DNA from 2 places in the Brevibacterium koreense genome. Region 1 is predicted to be linked to the other one. Evidence: predicted binding sites of a transcription regulator. Region 1 holds the regulator's gene; the other holds the start of a gene.
The links. The regulator HrcA, encoded in region 1, represses chaperone genes, less so after heat shock. The targets are predictions, from matches to a motif close to TTNGCACTCGNNNNNNNCGAGTGCNAA.
Positions count from the first base shown of each region.

Region 2: the regulator HrcA is predicted to act here: its motif matches at 5,817-5,843, upstream of groES (co-chaperone GroES).

Region 1 is NZ_CP158281.1:1,982,215-1,991,454, reverse strand. It holds gene AAFP32_RS09270 (endonuclease/exonuclease/phosphatase family protein) at 1-518, opposite strand, end outside; gene lepA (translation elongation factor 4) at 692-2,563, shown strand; gene hemW (radical SAM family heme chaperone HemW) at 2,564-3,796, shown strand; gene AAFP32_RS09255 (DUF4870 domain-containing protein) at 3,905-4,627, opposite strand; gene AAFP32_RS09250 (DUF3097 domain-containing protein) at 4,767-5,630, opposite strand; gene hrcA (heat-inducible transcriptional repressor HrcA) at 5,772-6,842, shown strand; gene dnaJ (molecular chaperone DnaJ) at 6,946-8,061, shown strand; gene AAFP32_RS09235 (16S rRNA (uracil(1498)-N(3))-methyltransferase) at 8,058-8,858, shown strand; gene AAFP32_RS09230 (PhoH family protein) at 8,887-9,240, shown strand, end outside.
Region 2 is NZ_CP158281.1:2,776,130-2,797,840, forward strand. It holds gene AAFP32_RS12695 (hypothetical protein) at 1-989, shown strand, start outside; gene AAFP32_RS12700 (PEP/pyruvate-binding domain-containing protein) at 1,022-3,568, shown strand; gene groL (chaperonin GroEL) at 3,742-5,331, opposite strand; gene groES (co-chaperone GroES) at 5,368-5,661, opposite strand; gene AAFP32_RS12715 (ubiquitin-like domain-containing protein) at 6,061-7,242, opposite strand; gene AAFP32_RS12720 (TatD family hydrolase) at 7,583-8,503, opposite strand; gene metG (methionine--tRNA ligase) at 8,503-10,218, opposite strand; gene AAFP32_RS12730 (transposase) at 10,327-10,707, shown strand; gene AAFP32_RS12735 (IS30 family transposase) at 10,608-11,789, opposite strand; gene AAFP32_RS12740 (hypothetical protein) at 11,921-12,214, shown strand; gene AAFP32_RS12745 (hypothetical protein) at 12,409-12,576, shown strand; AL1L pseudoknot at 12,537-12,665, shown strand; gene AAFP32_RS12750 (IS3 family transposase) at 12,627-13,496, shown strand; gene AAFP32_RS12755 (hypothetical protein) at 13,674-14,183, shown strand; gene AAFP32_RS12760 (hypothetical protein) at 14,187-14,423, shown strand; gene AAFP32_RS12765 (hypothetical protein) at 14,512-14,748, shown strand; gene AAFP32_RS12770 (hypothetical protein) at 14,826-15,140, opposite strand; gene AAFP32_RS12775 (hypothetical protein) at 15,167-15,655, opposite strand; gene AAFP32_RS12780 (hypothetical protein) at 15,721-15,972, opposite strand; one part of gene AAFP32_RS12785 (IS3 family transposase) at 16,113-16,431, shown strand; one part of gene AAFP32_RS12785 (IS3 family transposase) at 16,431-17,497, shown strand; gene AAFP32_RS12790 (hypothetical protein) at 17,626-17,856, opposite strand; gene AAFP32_RS12795 (hypothetical protein) at 17,980-18,258, opposite strand; gene AAFP32_RS12800 (hypothetical protein) at 18,268-18,846, opposite strand; gene AAFP32_RS12805 (hypothetical protein) at 19,442-20,086, opposite strand; gene rsmI (16S rRNA (cytidine(1402)-2'-O)-methyltransferase) at 20,874-21,711, opposite strand, start outside.

The DNA of each region.
Region 1 (9,240 bases):
GCGGCCACGTTGAAGTCTCCAGTGACCACAGATGGGCCGGTCACCTCGGCGAGATGACCGGCCATGATCTTCCCTGACTCCAGACGAGCCTCCTCAGACTTGTGATCGAGGTGAGTGTTGAGCAGGCGCAACGACTGCCCTGTGACACGATCTTGAAAGTCGACGACCGTCAGGGTCCGGGCGTGGGAGACACCCCAGGACTCGGAGGCGACCGTCTCCGGCTGTTCGGACAGCCAGCTGATGTCGACGGCGTCGACATCGAAGCGCGACGAGTCGTAGATGACGGCAGTGAACTCACCCGAATTCCCGCCCGAATGCCCTTCACCCAACCAGATGTACTCATCGGGAAGCAGGCTGATGAGCGTCTCGAGCTGATCGAGCTCACCCTCCTGCGTGCCGATGATATGAGGATGAGCCTCCGTGATGAGTTCGGCGGCGATGGGCAGACGCTTGGCCACGGGATGCCCGTCCATCGCGGGATATCTGAGGTTGAAGCTCATGATCGAGAAATCGCTCATGGCACAATCTTCGCCGATCAGCGCCCAGAGTGGCGGATCGGCACCCGGATTCTCAGTGAGTTCGAGTCGGTTCGCGGAAGCGCTGCCAGCATGCACCGAGGTGCGGAGGATTCCAGTCTGGTGCGTCACCCATGGAACAATGGAAGTTCTGGTCTGTCGAAGGAAGGGCGTTCATGTCACCTCAGGTGAAGCCGCAAGCACTCGAACGGATTTCGCCGTCCGCTACATCACCCGAGTTGATCCGCAATTTCTGCATCATCGCACATATCGACCATGGCAAATCGACCCTGGCCGACCGGATGCTTCAGGTTACCGGGGCGGTACAGCCGCGCGATATGCGAGCTCAGTACCTCGACCGGATGGACATCGAACGCGAACGCGGAATTACGATCAAATCCCAGGCAGTGCGCATGGCCTGGGAGAACGAGGGTGCTCCCTATGCACTCAACATGATCGACACTCCAGGCCACGTCGACTTCAGCTATGAGGTCTCCCGGTCGCTTGCCGCGTGCGAGGGCGCTCTGCTTCTCGTCGACGCCGCACAGGGCATCGAAGCCCAGACTCTGGCCAACCTCTACATGGCCATGGAGAACGACCTCGCGATCATTCCCGTGCTCAACAAGATCGACCTCCCCGCTGCACAGCCTGAGAAGTACGCGGAGGAGCTGGCCAACCTCATCGGCTGTGAACCAGAAGACTGCCTGCTGGTGTCGGGGAAGACCGGCGAGGGCGTCGACGCGGTCCTTGATCGCATCATCTCCGACATTCCTGCTCCAGTCGGCGACGCCGAGGCGCCGGCACGAGCCATGATCTTCGACTCCGTCTACGACACGTACAGGGGCGTCGTGACGTATGTCCGCCTCGTCGACGGTGCACTGCATCCTCGCGAGAAGCTGACGATGATGTCGACAGGCAGCACTCACGAACTCCTCGAGATCGGAGTCTCCTCACCGGAGCCGAACGCCACGAAGGGACTGGGCGTCGGCGAGGTCGGATACCTCATCACCGGCGTCAAAGACGTCCGCCTGTCCAAGGTCGGCGACACGGTCACTCTGAACTCTGCACCGGCCACGCAGGCACTCGAAGGCTACAAGGAACCCAAGCCCATGGTGTATTCCGGGCTCTTCCCGATCGATGGATCGGACTACCCGGTGCTGCGCGATGCGCTCGACAAGCTCAAGCTCAACGACGCATCGCTGGCCTACGAGCCGGAGACCTCGACGGCACTGGGCTTCGGCTTCCGCTGCGGCTTCCTGGGGCTCCTCCACCTGGAGGTCCTGCGGGACCGCCTCGAACGCGAATACGACCTTGACCTCATCTCCACCGCACCCAGCGTGATCTATGACGTCACGATGGAAGACGGGACGGAGATGGAGGTCACGAACCCGAGCGAGTATCCGACGGGCAAGATCAAAGAGGTCCGCGAACCGATGGTTCGCGCCACCATTCTCACCCCGAGTGATTACATCGGCGCGGTGATGGAACTGTGCCAGACACGTCGCGGCAACCTTCTGGGCATGGACTACCTGTCCTCGGACCGGGTAGAGATCCGCTACCGACTACCCCTGGCCGAGATCGTGTTCGACTTCTTCGACCAGCTGAAGTCCAAGACCAAGGGCTACGCCACACTCGACTACTCCGATGACGGTGAAGACGCAGCGGATCTGGTCAAGGTCGACATCCTGCTCCACGGTGACCAGGTCGACGCCTTCTCTGCGATCGTCCATCGCGACAACTCCTACTCCTACGGTGTGGCCATGGCTGGCAAACTGCGCAAGCTGATCCCGCGCCAGCAGTTCGAGGTGCCGATCCAGGCCGCCATCGGTTCGCGTATCATCGCTCGTGAGACCATCCGCGCCATTCGCAAGGATGTGCTGAGCAAGTGCTATGGCGGCGACATCAGCCGTAAGCGCAAGCTGCTGGAGAAACAGAAGGAAGGCAAGAAACGGATGAAGGTCGTCGGCAACGTCGAGGTCCCACAGGAGGCCTTCATCGCTGCGCTGTCCTCTGATGATCCGGAGCCCAAGAAGGAATCCAAGAAGTAAGTGCCCGCACAACCGACTGGTGAGACTCCACCGCGTGACGGTTCGCTGCCGGCCTCGGCCGGGATCGGCGCGGCCGCTCGCGGGCTGAGCCTGTACGTTCACGTCCCGTACTGTCGGGTCCGCTGCGGCTACTGCGACTTCAACACCTATACCGCAGAGGATCTGGGGCCCGGAGCCTCCCGCGACGACTACCGCAGCAATCTTGCCCGCGAGCTTGATCTGTCGACTCGTGTCCTCGCCGAGACGGGTGGCGCCGACCGCAGAGTGACGACGATCTTCTTCGGCGGGGGCACCCCGACGATGTTGGCCGCCGAGGTGCTGGCCGGGGTGATGGATGACATCCGTGCCCGCTTCCATTTGGCTCCGGACGTCGAAGTCACGACCGAAGCGAACCCCGACACATTGGATCCGACCTATATTGCGACCTTGGCAGGCGCCGGGTTCACCCGGATCTCTTTGGGTATGCAGTCAGCTGTGCCTCATGTGCTCGCGACCCTGGATCGCACACACGACCCGGAGAAGATTCCGGATGTGGCGAAGTGGATCAAAGAGGCCGGCCTGGAACTCAGCCTTGACCTCATCTATGGGACCCCGGGGGAGTCCATCGACGATTGGCGCAGGTCGCTGGATGTGGCGCTGAGCAACGACGTCGATCACATCTCCGCCTATTCGCTCATCGTTGAGCCCGGCACGAAGATGGGGGCAATGGTTCGCCGTGGCGAACTGCCGATGCCAGACGAAGACGACCTGGCCGACAAGTACGAGATCGCAGATGCCGCCATGGAGGCCGCCGGGCTGCACTGGTACGAGGTCAGCAACTGGTCAACCTCAGCAGAGACCCGTTGCGACCACAACATGGCCTACTGGCGCAATGCCGATTGGTGGGGCTTCGGCCCCGGAGCCCATTCGCACATCGGTGGAGTGCGGTTCTGGAACGCCAAACATCCCCGTGCCTGGTCCGACCGGCTGCTGGCAGGTGAGTCACCTGCCATCGGACGTGAGGTGCTGGAGGAATCAACCCAGGAGATCGAGAGGGTCATGCTCGCAGCTCGAATCGATTCGGAACTGCCTCTGGACTCACTGAGTCCAGGCAGCGACAGTGCGATCGAAGGATTCGTCAAGCAGGGACTTCTCGATGGTGACGCCGTGGACGAAGGCCGCTTCGCGCCCACGCTGCAGGGCCGGCTGATGGCTGACTACATGGTCCGCATCCTCACGGACTACGTGGACTGAACCGAGACAAGGTCAACTGAAACGAGTGCGGAGAAGCCGCTGTCATCTGATGTGATGACAGCGGCTTCTCCGCACCGGTAAGACGGTCAGGTCAGGTGACGGGTCTGATCACTTCACGAAGTTGAACACGAGCGGGAACTGATAACCCTCTCCCTTGCTCCCGGCCACAGCGGCGATGATGTAGAGCACCGTGTAGAGAAGTGGGACGAGGAACGCCAAGAAATAGACGAAGAAGCCGAGGCCAAAGGTGACTAGCGCGAGGATGAGGGCGATGACCATGAACACAATGACAGCCGCGAAGGTGGCGATGGCATTGGTGATCATGGCGTTGAGGCCCTGCCGCGAATGTTCGCGCACGTAAGGCGATTCGTCCTTCTTCACGAGGAACATGATGAGGGGAAGGAACCCGACGAATATTGAACCGATGTGAGTCCATAGCACCGTGGTCCTCTCGCTCTCACTGGCCTGCCAGAACATCTCGGAACCGGGACCGTAGGCGTTCTCGGGCAGCATCTGCGAGTTGAACATGGCCGGATTGCCGACTGGCTGCGCTGGACCGTAGCTATAGGGCTGCTGACCGTAGGGCTGCTGGGCATACTGCTGCTGGCCGCTGTAGGCCTGCTGCGAACCGTAATCAGCCTGTTGCTGTTGCGAGGCATAGCCCTGCTGCTGTGAACCGTAGTTCTGCTGAGCAGGGTTTGGCTGCTGTGAACCGTAGCTATGGTTCTGCTGGCTGTAAGGCTGTTGGGGTCCAGAGGCCTGAGAATAGTTGGGCGGCATGGGACGCGACTGGTCAGAGCCGTTGTTCGGCTGCTGGGGGTTGTATGACATGCGGGTCCTTTCAGAGCTTCTGGCCAATCACACTATCGGAAATGCCGCGGCCCCGAAGTGAGGAAAGCCCGAATCCTGTACCAGATCGATCACAATCGGCCGAGGTCACAATTGGTCGAGGTCACAATCAGCCGAGGTCTCAGCCGACGGTGACGAAGTCAATGAGCTCTTCGACTCGCCCCGAGAGCGTGGGTTCGACGTCGGCGATGGTGCTGACCTTGCCCAGAATGCGCACCCACCCTCGCGCCACGTCCCTGTGGTCGGCGTGCGGCCAACCGATGCGAGCCAGGATTCCAGTCTTCCAATCTTCGCCACGGGGGACGACCGGCCATTCCCTGATGCCTACGGCATGAGGCTTGACGGCCTGCCAGATGTCGACGTAGGGGTGACCGATGATGTGGACGACGTCTCGATAGCGCGGATCACCACGCACCGCCTCGGCGATCTTAGACTCTTTGGTGCCGGACACGAGGTGGTCGGCGAGGACACCGACGCGGTGGTCCTTGTCCGGACCGAACGCCGCGAGCTTGTCGGCGACATCGTCCAAGCCACCCAGCGGTTCGACGACGACGCCCTCAATGCGCAGATCGTCGCCCCAGATCTTCTCAACCAATTCGGCATCATGTTTGCCTTCAACCCAGATGCGGGATCCGCGGGCCACTCGGGCCCGGGCATTGCCGACTGCGCGTGAGCCCGAAGCTGTGCGACTGGGAGCCGATTTCTTCTTGGCCGGCAGCGTGATGTCGACGGGTTTGCCCTCAAGCAGGAAGCCAGGGCCCAGGGGGAATGCTCGGACTTTTCCGGCCCGGTCCTCAAGATTGACGACGACTCCGGCGGTTGTCTTTTCGGCGCCGACGACGGCGCCGACATACCCGCTCATCGCGTCCTCGAGAACCATTCCCAGCCCCAGCTCAACAGGTGTGGACTTCGTGGGCCGGTGCGAGGAGGGTGAGGAGCCTGCCAGTACATCGGGCCCGTAGCGATCAAAGGTATTCACGGTCAACTACCCTAATCAAGGACTCGGTCCGATGGGCGGTGACCCGCTGGGGCAGGGCCGAAAGTGAATTCGGAATCCAAGAAGCGTAGAATTGGCACTCACAGCAGATGAGTGCCAAATGAGGTGCCGAAGGCAGGGAGGAGACGAATGAACGACAGCAGGCGAGCACAGGTTCTGCGTGCGATCGTCGAAGACTTCGTCGCCACCAATGAACCGGTCGGGTCGAAGGCCATCGTTTCGCGCCACACCCTCGGCGTCTCTCCGGCCACGATTCGCAATGACATGGCCCACCTTGAGCAGGAGGGCTACATTGCGCAGCCCCATACCTCGGCCGGTCGTATTCCGACTGACCTCGGCTACCGGATGTTCGTTGATCGCATCGATGACTTCAAACCGCTCACACACGCTGAGCGGCGTGCGATCTTCCAGCTCATCGATGGCAACGGTGACCTCGATGACATGCTCGACCGCACGGTGCGTGTACTCTCTGGCCTGACCCACCAGGTGGCGCTGATCCAGTACCCGACCGTCTCGCGTGCCACGATCAAGCACATCGAGGTCGTGGGGCTGGGCCCCAACCGCATCCTCGTCGTCCTCATCACCGATGCAGGGCAGGTCGAACAGAAGATTGTAGTCACGCCGGGGATCGTCGATGACGAGGCGCTGCGCGGAATCCGCGATGAGACCAATGCCGAATTCTCCGGCCAGAAACTGTCGTCGGTGTTGAGTACAACCATGCCCAGTGCTCCGGCTCAGGGCGTGGACGGCACTCAGACAGAACCCGTCGTGGGGGCCAGCCCGGGCGGGACGGACGTCGCTGCAGCGCTGGCGCAGGTCCGCTCCGCCGTCACAGATCTCGTCGTGGCCACGCGTGAAGAGCGCATCATCATGGCCGGCACAGCAAACCTGGCTCGCTCCGGCAGGGAGTTCGGTGAGAAGATGGCATCGATCCTCGAAGCATTCGAAGAGCAGGTCGTACTGCTCAAGCTGCTGACGTCGATGGCTGAGGATCACGAGGAGATCAGCGTTCGGATCGGTCGTGAGAATACTCACGAGTCGTTCAGCTCGACATCCCTCGTAGCCGCCGAATATGGTCATGACGCGGGGTCCTCCGCGCGATTGGCTGTGCTCGGGCCGACCCGGATGGACTATCCGACGACGATCACAGCTGTGCGAGCCGTGGCGAAATACGTCTCCGCTGTCCTCGACCAGGGCTAGATGCACCGACACGAGCGCACAACGCACAGCGCAGACAAGCACCACAGTGCGAATAGGCACGACAACGCGAACAACGCACACCACCAGGGAGAGAGAAGTTTCTGTGGCCGATCACTATGAAGCACTCGGAGTGTCCAAGGACGCTTCAGCGGCTGAAATCAAATCGTCGTACCGAAAGCTGGCCCGGAAGTATCACCCCGATGTGAACCCCGGACACGAGGACGAATTCAAGGCCATTTCCCTTGCTTACGACGTCCTCTCCGATTCAGAAAAGCGCCGGAACTACGACATGGGCGGCGGCGAGAACGGACAGGGCGTCCCTGCCGGCGGCGGCTTCGGCGGCTTCGGTGACATCTTCGAGACCTTCTTCGGTGGGGGAGCCGGCTCGGCCGGTGGCCCGATGCCGCGCACACAGCGCGGCAAGGACGCACTCGTCGGGGTCAACATCGACCTCGAGACCGCAGCGTTCGGTGGCAACATCGACCTCGATGTCACCACTGCCGTCGTCTGTGACACCTGTTCCGGTGCCGGAACTCAGCAGGGTACATCGGTTGAGACATGTTCCCTGTGCCATGGTGCCGGCAGCGTCCAGCGCATGACCCGGACACTGCTGGGTCAGATGGTGACGAACCAGACGTGCAACTCCTGCCATGGCTTCGGCACCGTCATTCCCAGCCCCTGCCTCAACTGCCAGGGTGACGGTCGCGTCCGCAAACAGCGGACGATGAAGATCCGCATCCCCGCCGGAGTCTCTGACGGAACGCGCATCCAGCTCTCTTCGCAGGGCGAAGTGGGCCCCGGCGGCGGTCCTGCCGGCGACCTCTTCGTCGAGGTCATGGTTGGCCGCCACGAAGTCTTCCAACGCGACGGTGACAACCTGCGCGCCTCCGTCTCCGTGCCGATGACCGCAGCTGCCCTGGGTGCTTCGATACCCTTCGACACCTTCGATGGCTCGCAGGAACTTTCGATCGAAGCCGGCATCCAGTCGGGCACCGTCGTCAAGCTTCCCGGACTCGGTGCCACCCGCCTGCGTTCGGAGACCCGCGGCGACCTCCTCATCACGGTCGACGTGATGACCCCGGACAAACTAGACGATGAGCAGAAGGACCTGCTGTCCCAGTTGGCGACGCTGCGTGAGGAGGAGACCCCACGCGCTCAGATCACCACCCAGAACCGAGGCATGTTCTCCCGCATGCGTGAGAGATTCGCCGGTCGGTGAGTCTTCCCGTCTTCTTCTCGACCCAGGTCGCCGAGGCGGCCGCTGGTCACGTGCTCACTTTCGGTGAGGACGTGGCCGGGCATGCGGTCCGAGTCCGCAGGCTCGGACCCGGGGACGATCTCGAAGTTGTCGACGGTTGCGGCACCCGCGTGCGCGGAACGGTCTCGAGCGCCTCGGCGAACGAACTGGGACTTCACATCGCATCGGTGTCACACACCGACCAGTTCCAACCGCGGTTGGTCCTGGTGCAGGCACTGGCCAAAAGCGATCGCGATCTCCAGGCGATCGAAGCCGCCACAGAGATCGGAGTCGACGAGGTTGTCCCCTGGGCCGCTGAGCGCTCGATCGCCGATTGGCCCGCGAAGAAGCGCGAGAAGCTCGCAGCCAAGTGGGACAACGTCCTGCGCGCGGCATCCCTGCAGGCCAGGCGCTCCCGCTTCCCCCTGCGTCACGACCTGGTCCGCGGCACCGGCCTCACATCGGCTCTGGCTGAGACCGACACCGTCTACGTCCTCCATGAAGCCGCCGAGCTGAAACTGTCGCAAGCCCTGAGCACCGATAGTCCTGCGAACTCGTCGACCGCCGAAGAATCCTCGGCGGGTGAAGAATCCTCGACGCCTGCCTCTGGCCGCATCGTCTTGGTCGTTGGTCCCGAAGGCGGTGTCAGCGACGCAGAGCTGGACGCACTTGCGGCCGTCGGCGCGAAAGCTGTGCTCCTGGGACCCACGGTCCTGCGTTCGTCCTCCGCTGGAGCGGCCGGACTTGTCATGGCTCAGAATTCATTGGGCCGTTGGTGATGAAGCGGACTACGATGGAAGCACACAATTGCAGTACCCCCGCAAGCCCGAACAGTCACTAAGGATCATTCTGGACACCTCCACTCAGCCCACGAACTCTGTGAACTCCACACCTGCCGAAGCAGCATCAGCGGACACAGTGCGTCTCGTGATTCCTGACTCCATCGATCTGGTCGAGTTCTTCGGGCCTGGGGAGTCGAATCTGCGCAAGCTCGAGCGAGTCTTCCCTGACCTCGATCTGCATGTGCGCGCCAACCAGGTGCAGGCCAACGGGGAACCGACTCGAGTCGCAGCATTCGTCTCCGTCATCGGGGAGCTCAAAAAGCTGCATGCCTCCGGCCATCGCATCAACGAGGAGACGATCGATCGGGTGGCGTCATTC
Region 2 (21,711 bases), 800 kb from region 1:
GCCTCATCGTCTCCAGCCACCGCAACGGGGCGATCGACGGGCATCAGGTGCTCGCCGCATTTCCGCAGGCGCAGTTCCTCATCTCGATCCAGCTCGTGCGCAGCTGGTTCCTGCGCCTCTTCATCGCCGGCATCCCCGTCGTCCGCCCCAAGGACGTTGAGCGCTACAACCTTGATCCTGCTTCGGTGGCCAGCCCGGTCGAAGCCGGCTGTGCCCACCTGCGTCGAGGCGGTGACCTCGGGATCTTCCCTGAAGCCAGCAGCGAGTGGGGCCACCGGCCTCAGCCCTACAAACCTGGTGCAGCACGCATCGCCTGCACCCTGATCGACGAGGGCATCGACCTCGAGGTGATCCCGGTGGGCCTGTTCTATTCGACCCCGGACCGGTTCCGTTCCCGCGCCGAGGTGGTCTGCGGAACCGCTGTGACGATTCCGGCTCGCAATGGCAAGGATCGGTCTACGTGGGAGGCGGAGGTCGCCTCGGCGATAGGATCTGGTCTCGACGAGGTTTCGGTCAATTGTCCCGACGAGCAGTCCTTCGAACGGATCCAAGCCGAGGCACTCGAGGACGCTCGCTCCTCGGCTAGCGCACCGGCATCGTTCGCGAGCGCTTTCCTCCACCGGCAGAAGGTCGTGTGCCAAGGCGAGCGGCCGGAGCAGGTCGCCCAGGGACGGGATGCTCCGCCCACGCGGGTGGACTCCGCGGAGGTGGAGGTGACTGCGCGCCGATTCCCGGTCCTGCGCGGAATCGGGTTCGCCCTCATGTGGCTCTTCGCCCCGGTCCTCGCGGCAGGTGCCTTTGCCGGATCACGCGCGGACGGTCGCAATACTGTCACATTCTTCCGACTCCTCGGCGGCTTCGCAGCGGTTATGGTCTGGGTACCGGTACTCGTCGTTGCCGCATTCTTCTGGCCCCTGGTCATCGGAATCGGCATCGTCAGCGCTGTCTGCGGCTGGCTGCTCCTCGGCCTGAACCGCTTCCGCCTGTGATCGCCCCACCTGAGACATCCCTAGGAGCATTCGTGACACTCACCCTCGGCTTCACCGATCCTCTCGCCATCGAACTGGCCACCAGCGGAGGCAAGGGCGCCAGCCTCGCGAAGTCAGCGCAGGACCTGCCCGTACCCGGCGGCTTCATCGTCACCGCCGACGCCTACACGCAGTTCGTCGACCCTCTGCAGGCTCAGATCACCGAGCTCATGAGCAGCGACAGACCCGCCGAGGCGATCGGCGACCTCATCCGCAGCGCTGCCATCCCCGGCACCTGGCTCGCCGAATTCGAGGCGGCGGCCAAGGCCGCTGGACTGAGCGACCAGGCGGTGGCGGTCCGCTCCTCCGGCACCATGGAGGATCTGCCCGGTGCGGCCTTCGCCGGGCAGCACGACACCTACCTGGGTGTTCGCGGAACCGAGGCAATCGCCGAGGCGGTGCGCGACTGCTATGCCTCCCTGTGGAATCCGCACGCTTTTCGGTACCGTCAGCAGCTCGGCGTCGACCAACTCGACGCGAAGATGGCCGTCGTCGTCCAGCTCATGGTCTCAGTCGGTGCTGAGGAAGCCGCCGGGGTCGCGTTCTCCGTCGACCCGGTGCGCGGCAACACCGACGAGGTCCTCATCAACGCCGCGTTTGGCCTCGGGGAGACCGTCGTCGGCGGGGAGGAGCCAGTCGACGAATTCCGGATCGCCCGAGCCGACGGCACCCAGGTCGCGGCCGAGATCGCGGACAAGCCGAGGGCACTCATCATGCATGAGCCCTCCGGAGACGAAAATGTCGGCGGCGACGATCACGGCGATGCGCGGACGAGGGAGGTCCACCTCGGCGAGGATCAGCGCACGCGTCCCGCACTGAACGCCGAGCAGGCCCGAGCGGTTGCCGAACTCGCAGTACGGGCAGAGGACCATTTCGGTTTCCCCCAGGACATCGAGTGGGCCTTTTGCGGTGATGACCTCTTCCTCCTGCAGTCCAGGCCCATCACTCGGGTCGCACCACGGTGGACCCGGGACGAATCCGCCGAGCGGTTCCCCACACCGGTGACACCTCTGACCTGGGATCTCGTCGAAGCAGGCTTCCATACCTCGCTCAACCACAGCTTCGATCTCATGGGCCTGCCGCCGTTTGGCGACAAGTGGTTCGCCATGCGCGACTTCTATATCTACGGCAATCAGACGGCTGTCGATCTCTACGCCGGCAGGCTGCCGACGAATATGCTCTCCAGCGTCGAGACCATCACCGAATCGTTGCCGGAGATCGCTTCTCAGTTCGGCTGGGTGCAGGAGCTGCCGGTGCAGTGGATGCGCGATCTCGACACGTATCTCATCGGGATCGGCAAACTCTCGCATGAGCCGCTCCAGGACAAGACCCTGGCCGAGGTGTGGGAACACGTGATCGCCATCAGCGACCTGGGTACGGAGTACTTCCGCCCCAACATCGCGATCTCCCTGACTCAGCGCACGCTCTACGGGGCGCTGTCGCACATGCTCGAAATGGCGCTGGACAAGGAGGCGGCACAGCTCGTGTTCGAACGGCTGCTGGCCTCCACGGAGACGAAGACCTCCCAGGTCAACGCCGAACTCTGGGAACTCTCACGCAGTGTGCGCAAGCATCCTGAGCTGCTGTCCGCGCTGCGGGCCCGCACAGGTCACGACGGAGTGGAGGTGCTTAGCGGTTTTCCCGATTTCGCTCGGGACTTCGAGTCGTTCCTGGCCAAGCACGGTCACCGCGAACTCGACTTCGACGCCTACCACCCGACGTGGGTCGAAGCACCGCACATCGTCCTCGATCAGATCCGGCTGTTGGCGGACCGGGCCGAGAACGCCTCGGTCGATTCCGACCTAGAGCGCAAGGTCGTGCAGGCCGAGACCGAGCTGGCCGTGGTCAACGCGGCTCCCGAGAAGCTGCGCTATCTGGTCCAAGAGGTCATCCGCCTGGCCCGGGCGTACACGGCGCTGGATGATCTGGAGCACTATCAGACCACACGACTGACGCTGCCGATGCGCCGTGCTCTGCGGGAGCTGGGCCAGCGACTCGTCGACCAGGGCGTTCTTACGGACCCGATGGATGTCTACTTCATCAACTATGAGCCCCTCGACGAAGCGATCCGCGCTGCCAACGGGCAGCACTCCCCCGCCGAGGCGCTGTCAGTCCTGACTGCGATCGCTGAGCAGAACAAGGCCGGGTACCAGGCGGCTGTCGTGCGCACGCCCGAGTGGGAGCACGGCCGCACTCCTGAGGCCGGCGAGGAAGCCGATGGTGACTTCATCAAGGGAACCGCCGGAAGCCCCGGCGAGGTCGAGGGCGAGGTCTTCGTCGTCCACAGCCCCGAGGACTTCTCGTCCTTCCCCGACGGAGCCATCCTCGTCGCCCGGACCACGAATCCTGCCTGGACGGCCCTGTTCTACCAGGCCAGCGGCGTCATCACGGAAAGCGGCGGCGCACTCTCCCACGGCGCGGTCACGGCCCGTGAGCTCGGCCTGCCGGCGGTCATGGCCGTCCGCGACGCCACCAGTCGATTCACCTCGGGACAGAGGGTGACGGTCAATGGCAGCAACGGAACGGTGGCGCCGGTCTGAGAACCGCCTCGGCGAGGGATGACCACCTCTCCCGGCGCAGCTCGGCACCACACTGCGTGAACACTTCACTCTGATGAGGCGAGAGACACGTGTGGCCCGGAACGTGATGTTCCGGGCCACACGAGTATCAGATCAGCGCAGTCACAGCGCGCCGATGCGAATCAGATGAGGAATCAGTCCTCTTCTTCTTCCTTCTTCTCCACGACCAGTGTCTCAGTGGTGAGAACCAGTGCGGCGATCGAAGCGGCGTTGCGCAGTGCCGAGCGGGTGACCTTGACCGGGTCGATGATTCCGGCGGCGATGAGGTCGCCGTAGGAATTGGTGGCTGCGTTGTATCCCTGGCCGGACTCGAGGTCCTCAACCTTGGACACGACGACGTAGCCGTCCTGGCCCGCGTTTTCGGCGATCCAGCGCAATGGCTGGACGACGCCGCGCTTGACGATGTCGGCACCTGTGGCCGCATCGCCGGTCAGGCTCAGGTCGTTTCCGGCCAGAACCTTGGCTGCGTGGATCAGTGCTGATCCACCGCCTGCCACGACGCCCTCTTCGATGGCTGCACGGGTAGCCGACACTGCGTCTTCGACGCGGTGCTTGCGTTCCTTGAGCTCCACCTCGGTGGCGGCGCCGACCTTGATGACTGCGACACCACCGGAGAGCTTAGCCAAGCGCTCCTGCAGCTTCTCGCGGTCCCAATCGGAGTCGGTGTTCTCCACTTCGCTGCGGATCTGGGCGACACGACCGTTGACGTCCTCGTCGGAGCCAGCACCATCAATGATGGTGGTGTTGTCCTTCGTGACGGTGATGGTGCGGGCGTTGCCGAGCTCTTCCAGAGTGACCTGGTCGAGCTTCATGCCCATATCGGGGGTTACGACCTGGCCGCCGGTGAGGACGGCGAGGTCCTCGAGGATCGCCTTGCGGCGGTCTCCGAATCCGGGTGCCTTGACGGCGGCAACGTTGACGATGCCGCGCAGCTTGTTGACGACCAGCGTCGACAGAGCTTCGCCTTCGATGTCCTCGGCCACAATGAACAGTGGCTTTCCGGCCTGCTGCACCTTCTCCAGCACAGGGAGGAGCTCCTGGATGTTGGAGATCTTGCCCTGGTTGATGAGGATGAGCGCGTCGGAGAGCACGGCTTCCTGGCGGTCAGCATCGGTGACGAAGTGCGGCGAGAGGTATCCCTTGTCGAACTGCATTCCCTCGGTGATTTCGAGTTCCACAGAAGCGGCCTGGGATTCGTCGATCGTGATGACGCCGTCCTTGCCCACCTTGTCGAAGGCATCGGCAATGAGCTTGCCGATCTCTTCTGACTGAGCGGACAGACCGGCGACGTGTGCGATCTCCGAGGAGTCGGCGACATCGCGAGCGATGGTTCCGAGTTCGGTGGAGACAGTCTCGACAGCAGCTTCGATTCCGCGCTTGAGGGCGCCTGGTGCGGCGCCGGCGGCAACGTTGCGCAGACCTTCGTTGACGAAGGCCTGGGCCAGGACCGTCGCGGTGGTGGTTCCGTCACCGGCGATGTCGTTGGTCTTGGTGGCAACTTCCTTGGCCAGCTGAGCGCCAAGGTTTTCGTATGGGTCGTCGACCTCGACCTCACGAGCGATGGTCACACCATCGTTGGTGATCGTGGGTGCGCCCCACTTCTTGTCGAGAACAACGTTGCGACCCTTGGGTCCCAGCGTCACCTTGACGGTGTCCGCGAGGATGTTCACACCCTTTTCGAGTGCACGACGGGCCTCGTCGTTGAATTCCAGATTCTTAGGCATTCGTCCTCCTGTCTGTGAAGTAGTTGGTCAGGGGATTCAGCCGATGACGGCGAGCACGTCACGAGCCGAGAGCACGAGGAACTCTTCTCCTGCGTACTTGACTTCGGTGCCGCCGAACTTGGAGTAGATGACCTTGTCGCCGATGGCCACGTCGACTGGGACGCGGTTTCCGTTGTCAGCAACGCGGCCTGGGCCCACTGCGACAACTTCGCCTTCCTGAGGCTTTTCCTTGGCGGTTTCGGGGATGACCAGACCACTGGCGGTAGTCTGCTCTGCTTCGACCTGACGGATGACAATCCGATCTTCGAGTGGCTTGATGGAGACCGACATATCGGGCCCTCTCCCTTCGCTGGGTTCAATTCTTCTTTGAGTCAGACGGCGGCGTATGCCATGATCCCCTCGTCGTCGCGGGTGCCGAGCGGATCGACCGTCTCATAAAACTGGCACTCAATGAGTGCTAGTGCTAATTCGACTTTAGAACGCTCTTAGCACTCGGTCAACTCGAGTGCCAAGGATTGTCCACGCTCTGGGCGAAACCCCAGAAAGATCGACTCATGCATGGGTGCAGAAGGGTCCGCGAGCGGTCACTCCGGGGCCTGCACTCCGCGTGCACGCTGCGCGCAAACGGTTGGAACCTGCCCCTCGCCCGAGTGAATACAAGTGCGGACCCGGGGTGCTCCCCGGGTCCGCACAATTAGCTGATCAGGTCAGCTCATACGTCAGTTTCCATCAGGCACAGGCCCACTGTCCCCAGCCGGCCGCAGCCTTCAACTTCTTGGCACGGTCAAACTGCTCCTGCGGGCTGGCATCTATCGGATTGCCGCTGCCACCCATGGACTGCCACGTGGCGATCTTGAACTGGAAGAGACCGAAGTGAGCGCGGTTCGACTGGTTCACTGCGCGCGGGTTGAAGTTCGACTCGCACTTAGCGACCTGGTACCACTTGGATCCCGGTCCACCGAGCATGTTCTTGATTTCCTGGGTGCTCATGTCGCCACCGCTGGAGCCGGAGCCGCCGCCGGTGGACTTATCATCAGAGCCGGAGCCGCCCGAACCCTTATCAGAGCCGCCGCCTGTGGACTTGTCACCTTTGTCGGAGCCGCCGGTGCTCTTGTCATCAGAGCCGCCGGTTCCGTTGTCAGAGCCGCCTGGGTCCTTCGCGGGAGCTTCCTTGGTCTTGGTGCCCTCGATGATGACCTTGGCCTTGGGCTCGGAGAGGACCTTCTCGTCCTTCTTCTCCTTCTTCACCTGTTCGCCGTTGACGGTCTTGACCTTGTACGAGATCTCCTTCTGACCGTCCTTGCCCTTAGCTTCGACCTTGGTCTCGCCCTGGTACAGGGAGTCAGACTTCTTCTTCTCGACCTTGGCCTTGATGGCCTCCTTCTCCGTGACCATGTCGTTCTTCACGCGGTTCACGGTGAGGACCTGGCCATCGGAGACCTTCGAGCTGAGGGGGACGGAGAGGAAGTCGTCCTTATCGAGTTTCAGCTTGGTCTCGCCGAGGGCTTCCTTGGCGGTGCCCGCTGCGGCCGAGACCTTGTGATCCTTGCCATCGGCAACGATGGTGAGATCCTTGGCGGTCGTCACATCGATGTCGTTGCCCTCTTCTTTGAGCTTCTGATTCGGCTCAGTGCTGAGGTCGGCGCCCTTCGCGTCCACACCGAGGTCGGCCAGTGCCTGACCGACGGTGTTCGCGTTGGTCCACTCATCGCTCTTCTTGCCATCAACGGACAGTGAAAGCTCCTTCGCGGTATTGACGGTGATCGTCATATCCCGCGAGATCTTCTTGTCTACGCCTGGCTTGATCTGGTCCCGCTTCTCGATGTCGAGGTCGCGGCTGTCGAGGACGTCCCCCACTGTGCCACCGAAGGTCCGAACCTCTTCGGACTGACCATTGACATCCAATGTCACAGGCTTGTTCATGGATACAACGGCACCCGTGCCACCCACGAGTCCGGTAATCACAACCGCCTGTGCAGCAATTTGCACTTTGCGGTTCTTGAGAAAATCAATCACAAAAATATCCCTGGGGCAGAGGTCATCAACTCGTCTACTGTAACCGATTCGTTACACGGTTCGCAAAATATCACGAACATGTAACAGCTAGGCTGCCAGAGTTGGCGCTCTGACCAGGACTTCCCTATGTTTCCGGGCTTCGTCACAGTCGTGACATTTGCCCGCCGAGGCCGCTGATCGTGCGTCATCCGCACCCTCGCGAAGGCGGTCGTTCAGTCCCAGCTTCGGCGGTCTTTCAGTCCCAGCTTCCGAGCGCGGTCTCCGCGTTCTTCCACACAGCGGCGCAGAGGTCCTCTTCGTTCATCCCACGCACTTCGGCGAGCATGCGTGCCGTGATCGCGGTCAGATAGGGACCGCCCGGCTTGCCGCGGTGCGGGTGCGGAGTGAGGAACGGAGCGTCGGTCTCGGTCAGCAGCCGATCCAGTGGAGCCGCTGCCGCCGCACGTCGGAGTTCATCCGCGTTCTTGAACGTGAGGTTGCCGGCGAAGGACATGTAGTACCCGTGATCTGCGCACTCGCGGGCCATCGCCTCGTCCCCGGAATAGCAGTGGAAGATCGTGACCTCGGGGGCGCCCTCCTCCCGGAGGATGCGCAGCACGTCGGAGTGGGCCTCACGGTCGTGGATCTGCAGGGCCTTGCCGGTGCGTTTGGCGATCTCGATATGAGCCCGGAAGGACCGCTGCTGTTCCGCAATACCTTCCTCGCCGGTGCGGAAGTAGTCGAGTCCGGTCTCCCCCACCACGCGCATGCGGTCATTGGAAGCCACGAGCGACTCGATCTCCGTGAGCGCATCGTCGAGCATGCCGCGTTGGGCCAACCTCGGTGCTTCGTTCGGATGCAGTGCCGCACCGCCGAGCATCCAGGAGCGGCCCTGTTCTGACTGTTGTCTGACCAGCTGGGTCGTCCACCGTGCTGCCGGCAGGTGGCAGCCGATCTGCACGATGCGCTGCACCCCGGCCGACTGGGCGGTGTCGAGGAAGTAGTCGAGGCTCGGGAACTCCTCATCCGCGTCAGGTCTCACCTCAGGCTCGGGCTCGCCGGCACCCAACGGCAGTCGCACACCCGTGCAGATATCGAGATGCGTGTGGGTGTCGACAACCGGATGGGCAAGCGGCTCAGGCACCGGAGGATAGGTTCCGGCGGCGCGAGAGGCCATTATTCGGTCTCCTCCACGAACTTGGGGAACACCGGGACCGGCTTCGGCAGCGGGATGCCTGGCTCCAACGGAAAATCGATCGCGGCGAATGAACGAGGATCCACCTCGGCGGCATTGACACCGCTTTCGGCCGATTCCGCTGCCATCGATGAGATTCCCGCAGCGGCGGAAGCCGCACCTGCGGCGACGCCGACTCCGGCGCTCACGGTCACGGGAGCCATCGCCTCGGCGCCGGCGCCACTGTCAGTCGCCGTCGGCAGCACCTTCGCACCGGCTTCACCGACGCCCTCGGGCACGCCGAGAGAGTTGAGGATCTTGCCCGCGGATTCGGGCATCACGGGCTGGATGAGGATCGAGATGATGCGCACAACCTCGATCGTGACCCACAGTACGGTGGCCATGCGGTCGGTATCGGTCTTCTTCAGCTTCCAGGGTTCTTGGGCGGAGAAGTAGCGGTTGGCCTCGGACAGGACCTTCCAGCAGGCCTCGACGTAGAGGTGGAGGGCCTGGGTGTCGACGTGGCGACGAGCGGTGTCGGGGACCGCGCGGGCCAAGGCCAGGAGGGTTTCGTCGTCCTCGGTGAGTTCACCGGGCTGCGGAACCTGTGCCTCGCAGTTCTTCGCGATCATCGACAGCGAGCGCTGGGCGAGGTTGCCGTACTCGTTGGCGAGGTCGGAGTTCTTACGGGTGATGATCGAGTCCTTCGTGTAGGACCCGTCATTGCCATAGGAGAACTCGCGGAAGAGGAAGAAACGCAGGGTGTCAAGACCGAATGCGTCGACGAGGTCGATGGGATCGACAACGTTGCCGACGGACTTCGACATCTTCTCACCGGCGTTGAAGAGGAAGCCATGGGCGTGGACGCGCCCCGGCAGCTCGATGCCGGCGCTCATCAGGAACGCAGGCCAGTAGACGCTGTGGAAGCGGATGATGTCCTTGCCGATGATGTGGACGTCGGCGGGCCACCACTTGTTGAGGCGCTCCTGATCATCGGGGTATCCGGCTGCGGTGAGGTAGTTCGTCAGAGCGTCGATCCACACATACATGACGTGTTTCTCGTTGCCGGGCACCGGCACACCCCAGTCGAAGGTGGTGCGCGAAACCGAGAGGTCCTTCAGACCCGAGGCGACGAAGGAGGCGACCTCGTTGCGACGCGAATCGGGGCCGAGGAATTCAGGGTGAGTCTTATACAGTTCGAGCAGCTTGTCCTGGTACTTCGAGAGACGGAAGAAGTAAGACTCCTCCTCCGTCCAGGTCACCTCGGTGCGAGTCTCCGCCGACAGGCGAACACCGTCGACGACTTCGGTCTCGTCCTGCGTGTAGAAGGCCTCATCACGGACCGAGTACCAGCCGGCGTAGGTGTCGAGGTAGATGTCGCCAGCCTCTTCGAGCTTGCGCCAGATCGCCTTCGACGCCTCGTAGTGGTCTTCGTCGGTGGTGCGGATGAAGCGGTCAAACGTCGAGCCGAGCGCGAGTTGGGTGTCGCGGAAGTTCTTCGCGTTGTCGTCGGCGAGCTGCTTGGGCGAGATGCCCAGCTTGTTCGCCGCCTGCAGCATCTTGAGACCGTGCTCATCGGTGCCGGTTGCAAAGAACACCTCGTGATTGTCGAGGCGCTTGAACCGCGCGATCGTATCGGCCGCAATGTACTCATATGCGTGCCCGATGTGGATGGCCCCATTGGGGTAAGCGATAGCTGTCGTCAAGTAGTAACCCATAGGTTCCACAGTCTAAGGGACGCCGGGACCCCACCGTGCAAAGCCCCGTGCGGCGGGGTGTGCGGCCGTATGGTTTTGTGAGACAGGTTTTAAGGAGCACTCACAAACATGACCACCAGGAAGAAGTACACCCGGAAGTTCAAGGACGAGGCTGTTGAACTCTTCCTCGCCTCCGATCTCCCGATCACCCAAGTGGCTACGAAGGTCGGGGTGAAGGCCGGGACTCTGGGCAACTGGATCAAAAGATACCGAGAAGCCAACCCGGAGAAGTTCGATACCGGCGAACAGGAATCGGTGTCGTTTGCCGAACACCAGAAGGTCGTAGCCGAGAACGCAAAGCTCAAACAGGAGATCGAGTTTCTGGGAAAAGTCAGCTTAGATTCAAATCGTCAAGGCAACACCTCTGGTTTTCGGGTGGTGAGGTCGTGCTGGGCCTCGAGCGGTGTTCGGAAGCTCAAACACTTTCGGGGTCGGGTGTTGAGCTCATGAGCAATGACGTCGAGAGCTGATTGGTCGTAGGCCCCGAGGTCGGTCTTCTTCGGCAGGAATTGTCGCGTCAGCCCGTTGGTGTTTTCGTTCGTTCCTCGTTGCCAGGGGCTGCGCGGGTCGGCGAAGAACACCTCGACACCCGTGCTTTGGCTGATGGCCTCGTGCTCGGCCAGCTCCATCCCTCGATCCCACGTCAGTGTCCTGACTCGTCTTCGGACCTGATTGTGATGGTTGAGGCGGTTGATGAGCTGGTCTTTGACGCAGGCAGCGTCGCGACCGGGCGTGGCGACGAGATCGAGAACGCGGGTGGCTCGGTCGACAAGGGTCGCCACCTGGGTGGTGTTCGGCCCCAGGATGAGATCGCCTTCCCAGTGGCCGATTTCGCTGCGGTCTTTCGCTGCCTCGGGGCGGTCGTCGATGGAACGCGCATTCTTGATCTGAGACCGCCACTGCCCGCGCGTGGTGTAATGCTTGCCGTGGCGTATCGGTCGGTGACGGCGCAGATTGTGGTGGATATTGTGCGGCAGGGCTTTACGTCCTGAGTTGAGGTAGACGCCGCGATAGATGGCTTCGGCGCTGATGTGCATTCGCCGATTCTCGGGGTAGTCACGGTCAAGGCGTCCGGCGATTTGTTCGGGCGACCACCAGTGCTTCAGCCGCTTGGACACGTAGTTACACAGGGCTGGATTCCTCTGTAATTTCAACCGCTGGGGTCGGCCTCTTCGCCGTTGCGCGCGGTCATTGGCATCAACGGCTCGGTAGGAATTCACCCCCTTGTTGCGGGTGATTTCGCGGCTGATGGTCGATGGAGCCCGGTCCAAAGCCAATGCGATCCTCCGAATGGAGGTGCCGGCTGCGATGCCGCGGGAGATTTCCTCGCGTTCGGCCAGCGTCAATGATGCCGTTCCCGGACGAGGGGTGGGGTAGTAGATTCCGCCGCGGGGTTTCAGGATGGAGAATACTGATCCCGGCGGTACTTTGACGCTGCGTGAAATGTGGCTGAAAGAGTGACCGTCCTTCCACAGCTCCCAGACTCTTCGGCGTTCTTCTTCGGGTAGGCCTGGTCGTCCAATCTTGGCCATGTTCGCCTCCTGGCTGACGGGGTGTTGCACTCACGGTTTGAGTCTAAGAGCGCCTTCTTTGCCGCGAAGCAACAGTAGACGACCTCTACGAGTTCATCGAAGCAGAGAAGGCCACCTATTCGATCGCCACGATGTGCAGGGTCCTCAGAGTCTCCCGGGCCTCGTTCTACCGGTGGCGGACCCCAGCAGAACCTTCACCGCGAGCTGCCCGTCACGCGATGCTCGTCGACAAGGTCACAACGAAATATAACGAGTGTGCCGGTCGCGCAGGCCGGGACCAACTGGCCCGGCTACTCAACGCCGATGGCATCGCGGTATCGGAGTCAACGGTCGGGGCGATTATGCGCGAGATCAGTCTGCGCGCAGTCAGGGCCCGGGCATGGAAGACCACGACCGTCCAGGATCCCCAGGCCAACGTCGCCTGAATCGCTCCGGGGATAATAGAGGCAGGGAGATTGGAAGAAGGAGATTCTCTCATGCCAGTGAAATACACCGATGAGCTCAAAGCTCGTGCCGTCGAGCTCGTCATGCATGCCCAGGCCGATCCTGAGACCGCGAGCAGGCAATCACCCGCGTCGCGAACGAACTCGGCCTGAGCAAGGAGACCCTGCGAGTTTGGGTGCGCAAGCACAAGGACTCCGGCAGAGCCACGCCGACGGAGTCGGTCGACCTTGAGGCCGAAAACCGTCGACTGCGCGCCGAGTTGACCGAAGCGAAACGGGCAAACGAGATGCTTCGCCGGGCGTCGGCTTTCTTCGCGGCGGAGCTCGACCGCCCATCCAAGTAATCGTCGATTTCATCGACGATAATCGTGACGAGTTCGGAGTCGAGCCAATCGTGCGCGCCCTTTCAGGGACTGCTGCACGGATTGCTGTGAGCTCGTACTACGCCTTCGAGAAGCGTGAACCCTCGGCACGTGCCCTTCGTGATCGGGAACTCATGACCCTCATTGGGAACGTGTACGAGGCGAACTATTCCTGTTATGGGGTGCGGAAAATGTGGAAGGCGATCAACCGCGAGTATGCGGACCGGTTCGGGAATATCGCTCGGTGCACGATCAAGCGGTTGATGCACCAGCTGGGCATCGATGGTGTCCGGCGGAGGCGGAAGCGTCCGAAGACAGCCTCGGCCAGGGCCGAGGAGTGCCCGGAGGATCTCGTCGAACGTGAGTTCACAGCTGAGGGTCCGAACTGTCTCTGGGTCGCCGACATCACCTATATTCCGACCCAGGCTGGGTGGGTATACACAACGTTCATTCTCGACGTCTTCCACCGCGAGATCGTGGGCTGGCAGGTGACGAACCATATGCGTGAGTCTCTGGCCAGGGACGCGTTGACGATGGCTCTGGCCGCGAAGTTCAGGGCCGGCGAGGATGCGTCCGGGCTCGTGCACCACTCGGATCGCGGAGTCCAATTCAGGTCGATTCGCTACGGTGAGACCCTGGCTGACTCCGAGGTCGTGGCATCGGTGGGCTCTCGTGGGGATTCATACGATAATGCCATGGCTGAAGCACTGAATTCAGTCTACAAAGCGGAACTGATCGACCGTCGCGAATGGTCGGGGTTGATCGAGGTGATGGCAGCGACATCGAAATGGACCGGGTGGTACAACCGGCAACGACTGCATTCGGCGATCGGATATCGACCTCCGTTCGAGGTCCAAGCTGAGTGGACCAACCAGGGTGCGACCGCGAGCGTAGCTGCATAGAAAACCAGGAAAAACAGCCTCTATGAAACCCGGTGCTTGACAGACTCCGGAGCAAGGCACAAGGCTGAAACTGGCAAGTAAAAGCACATTTAGCTCCAACGAAATGAGGCATTACCATGCACTCGAACACTTCGCACCCAATGGCGAGCGAGGCCCTCGATTGGTGTTCTCACCGTCGTGCTGGCACTCACGCTCGCGATGTTCGCCGGACAGCCCGCCACCGCGACCACGACCGACTCCTCGGACGACCCGGGAATGTTCCAGGGGCCAGACGGCCTCGAACGTGGCATGGCCGAGGCTAAGGGTGGTCTTGGAATCCGCTTCGACCTGCAGCCAGGCGACGAGATTAAGATCTCCGACAACAAGCAACTCGCGACCGTTATCGCCGCCGATGGGACAGAGCTCGTGCGGTTCGATAGCCCGAAGGTCGAAGGCTCAGAGCACGCTATCTTCCTCTATGATGACGACGTCCTCACAGCTGAGGCAGCCAATGCGGATGGCACCCCTGTCGTCTCCGCACAAGGTTGTCCAAAGGCCTCCGCTATCAATTGGGGTTGGACGATCCTGTGGGACGGCATGGTGTGCGTCCCATTCGGGCTCGCTACCGGAGGCGTCGGCGGATTCATGTGCGGAGCCGCCGGAAGTGGCGTCTCCTCCTTCGTCCCCTGGGACAAGGTCTGTGACTAAGAGATGAGACACTTCATTCTCGTACTCGCTGCTGCGGCCACCACCTTTCTGATCGCGGCCGCAACAGCCGTACTCACGCACAAGCAGATCGACCTGTCACTCGTCCTGACCTGGATCCTGAACACGGCGCTCATAACTGGAATCGTCGAATACACGTGGCACACACGAGCGCGGTCCACCCGTGACAAGGAAGACCACCGTAAGGAACGTCCAGCGAGCCCGCGCGCAGACTGGCAGTAATCGGAAGCAACGGAATCTGCAAGAGCAGTAAATCGCTTCGCATCACCGGCACTCCCGGTGGTGACGCGGTCAAGGAGATGAAGTGCGTATGACTCTCGACCGGGAGGAATCCCAGACGATGGGCGATCTCAAGAATCAGCGCCTCAAGAAGTTTGGGCTCAAGGCGCTCGTGCTGATCCCCACCGCCTTGCTCGGATGGCTGCTCGGGATGAACAGTCCCATGGGCGCTGCCGTACCCGTCATCATCCTCGTCGGCGGGGTCGTCATCCTCGTCATCGACGGCGTCTTGAGACACAGGACAGAGAAACGCACCGCGCACGGCTGAGCGTCCGTGAGTGCGTTTTCACAACGACATGACATAGCAACAGCCCGTCACTTTCGTGGTGACGGGCTGTTGCTATGTCAACTTCCCGTTCGTTTCTCTCTATGTTCTGCGCGGAGAGTATTGACCCAGTAGGGGCCGATCGTGATGACAGTTGAGATCGTGTAAGCCTTCGCTTCGGCTGCATCGACGAGTTTGTCCACACGTTCTCGGTTGTCGTCGTTGATGCTCATCTGGTCGTAGTAGAACCGTAGGCCCCCGAACTTTTCATTGACCTGATCGACTTTGTATCCCGGTTCGATGCTGCCGATCTTGTTATCGAGATCGAGAATGAGCTGGTACCAGCCTGCCTGGCACTCCGGGTAGGCCCTTCGGCGTTCATAGAATTGACCCATCTGGTCTTCATTCATCAGTCTTCCGATCACTTGCTTCTACGAAACAGCCGGCGCAAGAACGAACCGCCGGCCGTTGGCTCTGACCGGACCGATTCGACCGCGGTCGAATCGGTCCGGTCAGGCCCGGTCACGGTCATACCGTCGTGGTCATCCTGGTCACGAGACCCGGCTTCGAACATCCTCATAGCCGTACGGAGGTCATCGAGGTTGTTCTGCAGGGTGCTCACTTGGGTACGCAGATGCTCAACCTCACGTTGCTCAGTGAGCAACTTCTGCTCAAGGTCGTGAAGGGTTTTCACCTGGGGTGATGGGTTTTGACCATGGTCATGACTATGGTCAAAATTGTTGTGAGTAAGGTCGGTGACTACCCTCTGACTATGGTCAGGAGGGGAGGGCTGACCAGGGTTGAGGCCAGCTGCGATCAAGTCCGTGACCGGAATCGTCCAGGCACCACGGGCACCCTGGGCGGCATTCGGTAATGAACCGTTCTTGATGCGGCGGCGGATCGTGGCCACTGACACCCCACACTCCCGTGCGGCCTGCTGGATGCTCCAGGACGGCCGTGGCGAGCTTGTCGTGGTCATTGGTCGCGTGCTTCGAGTTCGTCGCGGTGACGGCGCTGGAACGGGGAGAGCAGTTCAGACGGCATCCGCAACACCTTCATATCCTCAAGCTCCTGGATGTCTTCGGGTGTGACGTGGATGTTCATGTGCCCTCGACCAGCGGTGAGGGCGAGCTTTTCCGAGGTGACGGGTGACCCGGTTTCACCACAGGCAGGGCATTCCCACCGGAGGGTGGGGCCATTGTCGAGGGGGAGGACGAGAACGTCCATGAGCTGCCCGTCCCCCTACGTGTCAGGCTGGAGCAGGACCACGGTGACAGAGCAAATCAGTCCGACCACGTAGGGCGAGAACCAGGAAGCCAATCAATATGTCGAGTCTCGTTGTGGCCGAAGTAGGCCAAAATGGGTCCATGAGTAGTTCCGGACCGCGTGCCGGTGGACCGTCCCGTCGAAGGTCGTTCACTCCCGCGCAGAAGCTTGAGTTGTTGACCCAGTACGAGGACGCCTGCACCGGCAAGGAGGGCGGTGCTTTTCTGCGGGAACAGGGTTTGTATTCCTCGCAGATCGCTGAATGGCGAAAGCTTCGTGATGCCGGTGCTCTCACCGGAAAGAAGCCCGGGGAAACCATTGGCAAGCTCTCTGCAGAACAGGTCGAGATCGCGCGTTTGCGCCGCCAGCTGGAGGTGAGTGAGGGCCGGTTGGAACGAACCGAGGCTGCCTTGGGAATCATGGAAAAACTCTCGGCGTTCTTCGAGAACGCCATCAAGGAATCACCGGACGAGCCGAAGTCCAGAAAGAAATGACCAGCGCCTACCGGCATTTGGTGGAGGCGGCTGTTCCGACGCGGCAGGCCGCGGCCCTGCTCGGCCTCTCACGCACCACGATCTACCGTCAACCTGCCGCCCCGGTGGACCACGAGCCGGTGGTGCCGCCAAACAAGCTGTGTGCCGCGGAGCGGGCCGAGATCCTGGCGGCACTGAACTCCCCGGAGTTCGTGGACCTGGCGCCCCTGCAGGTCTACGCGAAGCTACTCGATGAGGGCATCTACCTGGGCTCGGTCTCCACGTTCTACCGGGTCCTGCAGGAGAACGAGCAGGTCAAGGAGCGCCGCCGGCTGGCCAAGCACCCGGCCCGGGCCATCCCGGAGCTGGTCGCTACCGCACCTGGTCAGGTGCTCAGCTGGGATATTACGAAGCTGGCTGGCCCGGTGAAGGGCAAGTACTTCGATTGTTACCTGATGGTGGACATCCATTCGAGGTTCATCGTCGGCGCGCACGTGCACGCCACCGAATCAGGGGTCCTGGCGATGGAGATGATGAAGGAGATCTTCGGCATCCACGGCATCCCCGAAATCGTCCACGCCGACCGCGGGACCTCGATGACGTCGAAGACCGTTGCCGGACTGCTCTCGGATCTGGAGGTCACCCGATCCCATTCCAGGCCCCGGGTGAGCAACGACAACCCGTACAGCGAAAGTCTCTTCAAAACCATGAAGTACGGGCCAACCTTCCCCGATCGCTTCGCGTCCCTGAGCGACGCGCGGGCCTTCATCAGTGAATTCGTGGATTGGTACAAGCACGCTCATCAGCATTCTGGCATCGGGTTCCATACTCCAGCCAACGTCCACTATGGCTTCGCCGATAGCGTCGCCGTGAAACGCTCACAGACCTTGGCTGCCGCGCGGGCCAAACACCCCCAAAGGTTCAGCAAGGCCACCGATCCCAAGATCCTGGCCCTACCCGGACCGGCATGGATCAACCAACCAAAGGAGGGCACCGAAACAGAGGCAGCCTAACCACTGCCTCACTCACCCTGGTACCGCTTGACTTGAAAAATTCCGAAGGCCTCGTTGAACGTTGGGACTGATGCAGCGTTTGGTGACACTGCCACCGGCACCTGCCAGTCCCCTCCTTGTTCGGACGGCTAACGCTTCTTTTGAGCTCGCTCAGCACCAAACAGCACGGCTGCTGCCGCCATCGGGACAACGATGAACATCGCCCAATTGTCGACCATTGTCTGTCCAACGTCGCCTTTTACGGCACCGACTATCGGTATGACTACAAACGGCACAACCGATATCGAAATCCAGACGAGCAAATAGTCCAGTTTTGATTCAGGCTTCTCTGTGAAGAAGCGTTGGAAAGCTCCAGGCATGATCTTTCCTTCAGCAGTACCGACTCGGTGACATGCTCATGCGGTGTGAAGCGGACTGTCGACAAGTTCGAGTTCCCCCGGCGTGTACTCAGGGACTGCTCGACAGCTCGCAAGTGAAGATATTCAAATATATTCTAGTTTCTTCAATATTTTCGCTCGGGATCTATGTAGCTTCCACCAGCTGTAAGTTCCCGTGGCCGTGACCTTCCCCAGTTCTTCGAGGCCAGGTATATCTCGATCCTTCAGGGTCCTGTCGATTTCCTCTTTATCCTTTCCCTTCATCGATTCAACTAAAGAGTTAGCTTCTTCGACTCGTGTGTTCGAAAAAGGATGGGAAGACAGTTCTTCGTCTATATCTTTCAGTTGATTCTCCAAATCAGACTGAGAAGGATTTTTGAACATCAACGTATCCTACTTTCCGAAGACACACGCAGCGGCAGCTCGACCAAACGCACCGGCAATCGAAGCCCAGGTGCCCATCGACGCGATTCGGGCGATATCCGGTGTGCTCAGACCCAATCCAACCAAACATTTGACGATGAAATACGGCAGTGCGTGTGTTTCCACGGAGACCGGATAGTCGACTTCCCCCGCTTCTTCCTCACTGATAGTTTGCGCCAGTGTTCCATCGTGTATCTGGAACTCAGTTTGCACCTTTTCCCCGCTCGCATCTGTCGCCCTGGCTACTGAGACTGCGAACTTGGTCTCTCCAGATTCGTCGACAATCGTGTCTCCCTTACCCGAGTCCACGAGTCTATCTCCGGCCTCTAAAGCGAGAGTATACGAAGCGGAATCGTTCTGTCCCTCTCCGCTGATGACGCCCGCGAGTTCGACACGGGATTGGCTGGTTGCGAACTGTTGGGAAGCCACTGTGCTCGTTACTTCGCTGCCTGTCGCGATCCCTGGATTCAATGTCACCAGCAAGGTTGCTGATATCGCAGCAACCCCCGCGGTGGCCGTCCTTTTCATGCTTGGTCGTATAGCCAACATGATTGTCTCCTCTAGCTGAAAAATCTGCATAAACTATGTAATGTACATCACGCTACCAGGCTTGCTGTACAAGGAAAACAGGCGGTTATAAACAATTACAGCAAATGCATATATTAGCTACGATGCGATCAAGTTCCAGGTCAGGCTTTTCGGGAACGTGAGATAGGACGTTCTTCTTCACTGGTAATTACGGTGGGTTGAATCAGCTGACATTATCTGTGGACCGCGCAGAGTGTCTTCACCGAGTATCTGTCCCCTGCGGTAGTGACGGTCGAGTTGGAGACGCCACACACCTCGCAGGTCGTGTAGGCCTTCACTTCGGTGAGCCAGCTCGGGTGTCACCCGAACCTGCATCAGTCCCGTCGTTGAAATGGCCCTCGGGAGTGTCCGATAAGTCAGTCAGAACATTGTCCGACAAGCCCCGAGACAACCTGTCAGATAAGTCGCTAGACATCACAATGTGGGCCCTGAAACTTCGATCGATCCCCAACGCATCGTGACTCAACATGCAGCGCGTGCTGGCCCCTCCACCCTGGCTTCTCCACGCCGATCCGGTGCAGCTGCTGATTTCTGCCCACCGCGGGCTGAGCATGCTTCACAGCACCAGCTTCTTCCGGCACCGCGCCTTGAGTTCAGGCGCCTGGTCGAACAGCTTCCGGGAGAACGTCGCCACATTCATGACTTCCTTGAACTTGAACCGGATCACCTTGTATCCCATCGACAGCAGCCGATTGTGCTGCCAGCTCTCCTTGTTCATGACGGTGATTCCTCCATCCACATACTTCTGAGTTCCGTCGACGTACAGGGCAACACCACCGTCTTCGAAAAGAAAATCCAGCCGCGTCAAGGTCCGATGGCCCTCTTTGACGTCGACCTGCTGAACGAAATCGTGCAGACCCAGCAGGTGCAGATTAAAGGACGCTCGGCTCACGGCATAGCTTTCCGAGAGTGGAGTGATCAGTGCAGCAAGTGTCCGCGCGCTCTTCTTTCCCCGGGGCATTCGGGCTATCGGCGGGCCGAAGAGCCCGTCGACCGCATCGGGTACCAGCGACATGACCTGGGGCGGATAGCCGGTTTTGAAGATTGCCTCTTCATCCGTGCCGAGCAACGACCAACGCAGCACTTGCTCGATCGCGGCGAATGCGGCTGCCGGACCCAGCGCTGTCTTCAGTGCCAGCGCGGTCTTCGCGGGCGTAGTGACCCTGATTCCGGCGACTTCGCTGACATCCTCGGTGCGCACCGATATGCGCCGCCTGATCAGCGAAGCGGTGCGGCAGCTGGACACAGGATGGGCGACGTTGACCGGCTGAGTCGGCACGTCGAAGGTCCCCAATTTGTGAAGCTTCGCCGCCGATACTCCCCACACCACGTCATCAGGCCGATAGTGGGGATAGTGGAGAATCCGAAGCCGATCGAGATGTTCGCGGTACTTCCTCTGTTGGGAGCGCTCTCTGTGACGTCCGGCCTCGTGGTAATCCATCCACGCCTTGTCGAGCGCAAATCTGGTGAATCGCCGGTGCGATGAGACCCGGCACCTGCGTATGACCGAATAGACACCGCGATCAAGCTTCAACAGGCAGCAGCCCAATGCACTTCTGATTTCCGGGGTGGCCGCACCGGCTGCCCTGAGGTCCTGGAAGTAGACGATGTTGTACATGCCCACACGGTGAAGGGCCAAGAGCACTGGTGGCCAGCGAGCAAGAGGCACTTGTGGATCACGCGGGTCTGTCCCCAATCGCATTACGCGTGAGTCTGCGCAGAACCCACAGCAGACCGTGACCAAGTGGGCCTCGGCTTCAGACAAGTGAACCAGGCTCGCTCTGTGCAGCACCGGTGTTTCTCTGTGCTGGTCTCGCGCGGCCCCGGCACGCAGCGTCGAGTGGACTGCACCGAAGTGCATAGGCACACAGGGAGAAAAGGACCGATCGAAGTTTCAGAGCCCCGCTTCAAAGGGGAGCCTTGAGACTTCGATCGGTCCCCAAACTGTCCACACCCTCATACGCTCAACTCGGCGATGGGCTGAGTTCTCATTCCCGGTGCAACCAGGCCTCGTAGACCTCACGCTTGGACAGCCCGAACTGCTTCGCGACCTGCCCGGCAGCGTCTTTCGCACGCACTCCAGACTCCACGAGTTCACCGACGGCGTCGAGGTGATCCTCAGGGGCAGTCTCGACCGCAGTCGCTCCGGCGAGCACGAGGGTCAACTCCCCTCGCAGACCGTCAGCAGCACGGTCGCGCAACGAGGACACGGTCCCCCGCAGGGTCTCCTCATACGTCTTTGTGAGTTCGCGGCTGATGGCCATGGGCCGGTCGGGTCCGATCACGGCGAGGAAGTCGTCCATGGTGGAGGCGATGCGGTGCGGGCTTTCGAAGAACACCATGGTCCGCTTCTCACTGCGCAGCTCTTCGAGGAGGTTCTTTCGTGCCCCGGACTTGCGCGGCAGGAAGCCTTCGAAGCTGAACCGGTCGCTGGGCAGTCCCGAGACCGCGAGCGCCATGAGCACGGCAGAGGGCCCAGGCGTGGAGGTGATCGGTAGGCCTGCCTCAGCGCAAGCCTTGACAACGCGATACCCGGGGTCCGAAACCGCCGGCATACCCGCATCGCTGAGGAGGACAACCGTCTGACCGGAGCGGATGAGTTCGACGAGCTCAGGCGCCCGAGACTGTTCGTTGTGGTCGAAGACGCTGATGACACGTTTGGTATGTGTCAGTTCCAGGCGCTGGGTCAGCGACAGGAAACGGCGAGTGTCCTCGGCTGCGATGACATCGGCTGAAGCGATGGCACGCTGCATGCGCTCACTGGCATCGCCGAGGTTGCCGATCGGAGTCCCAACCAGAATGAGTTGGCCCCCGGTTGAGACCGTG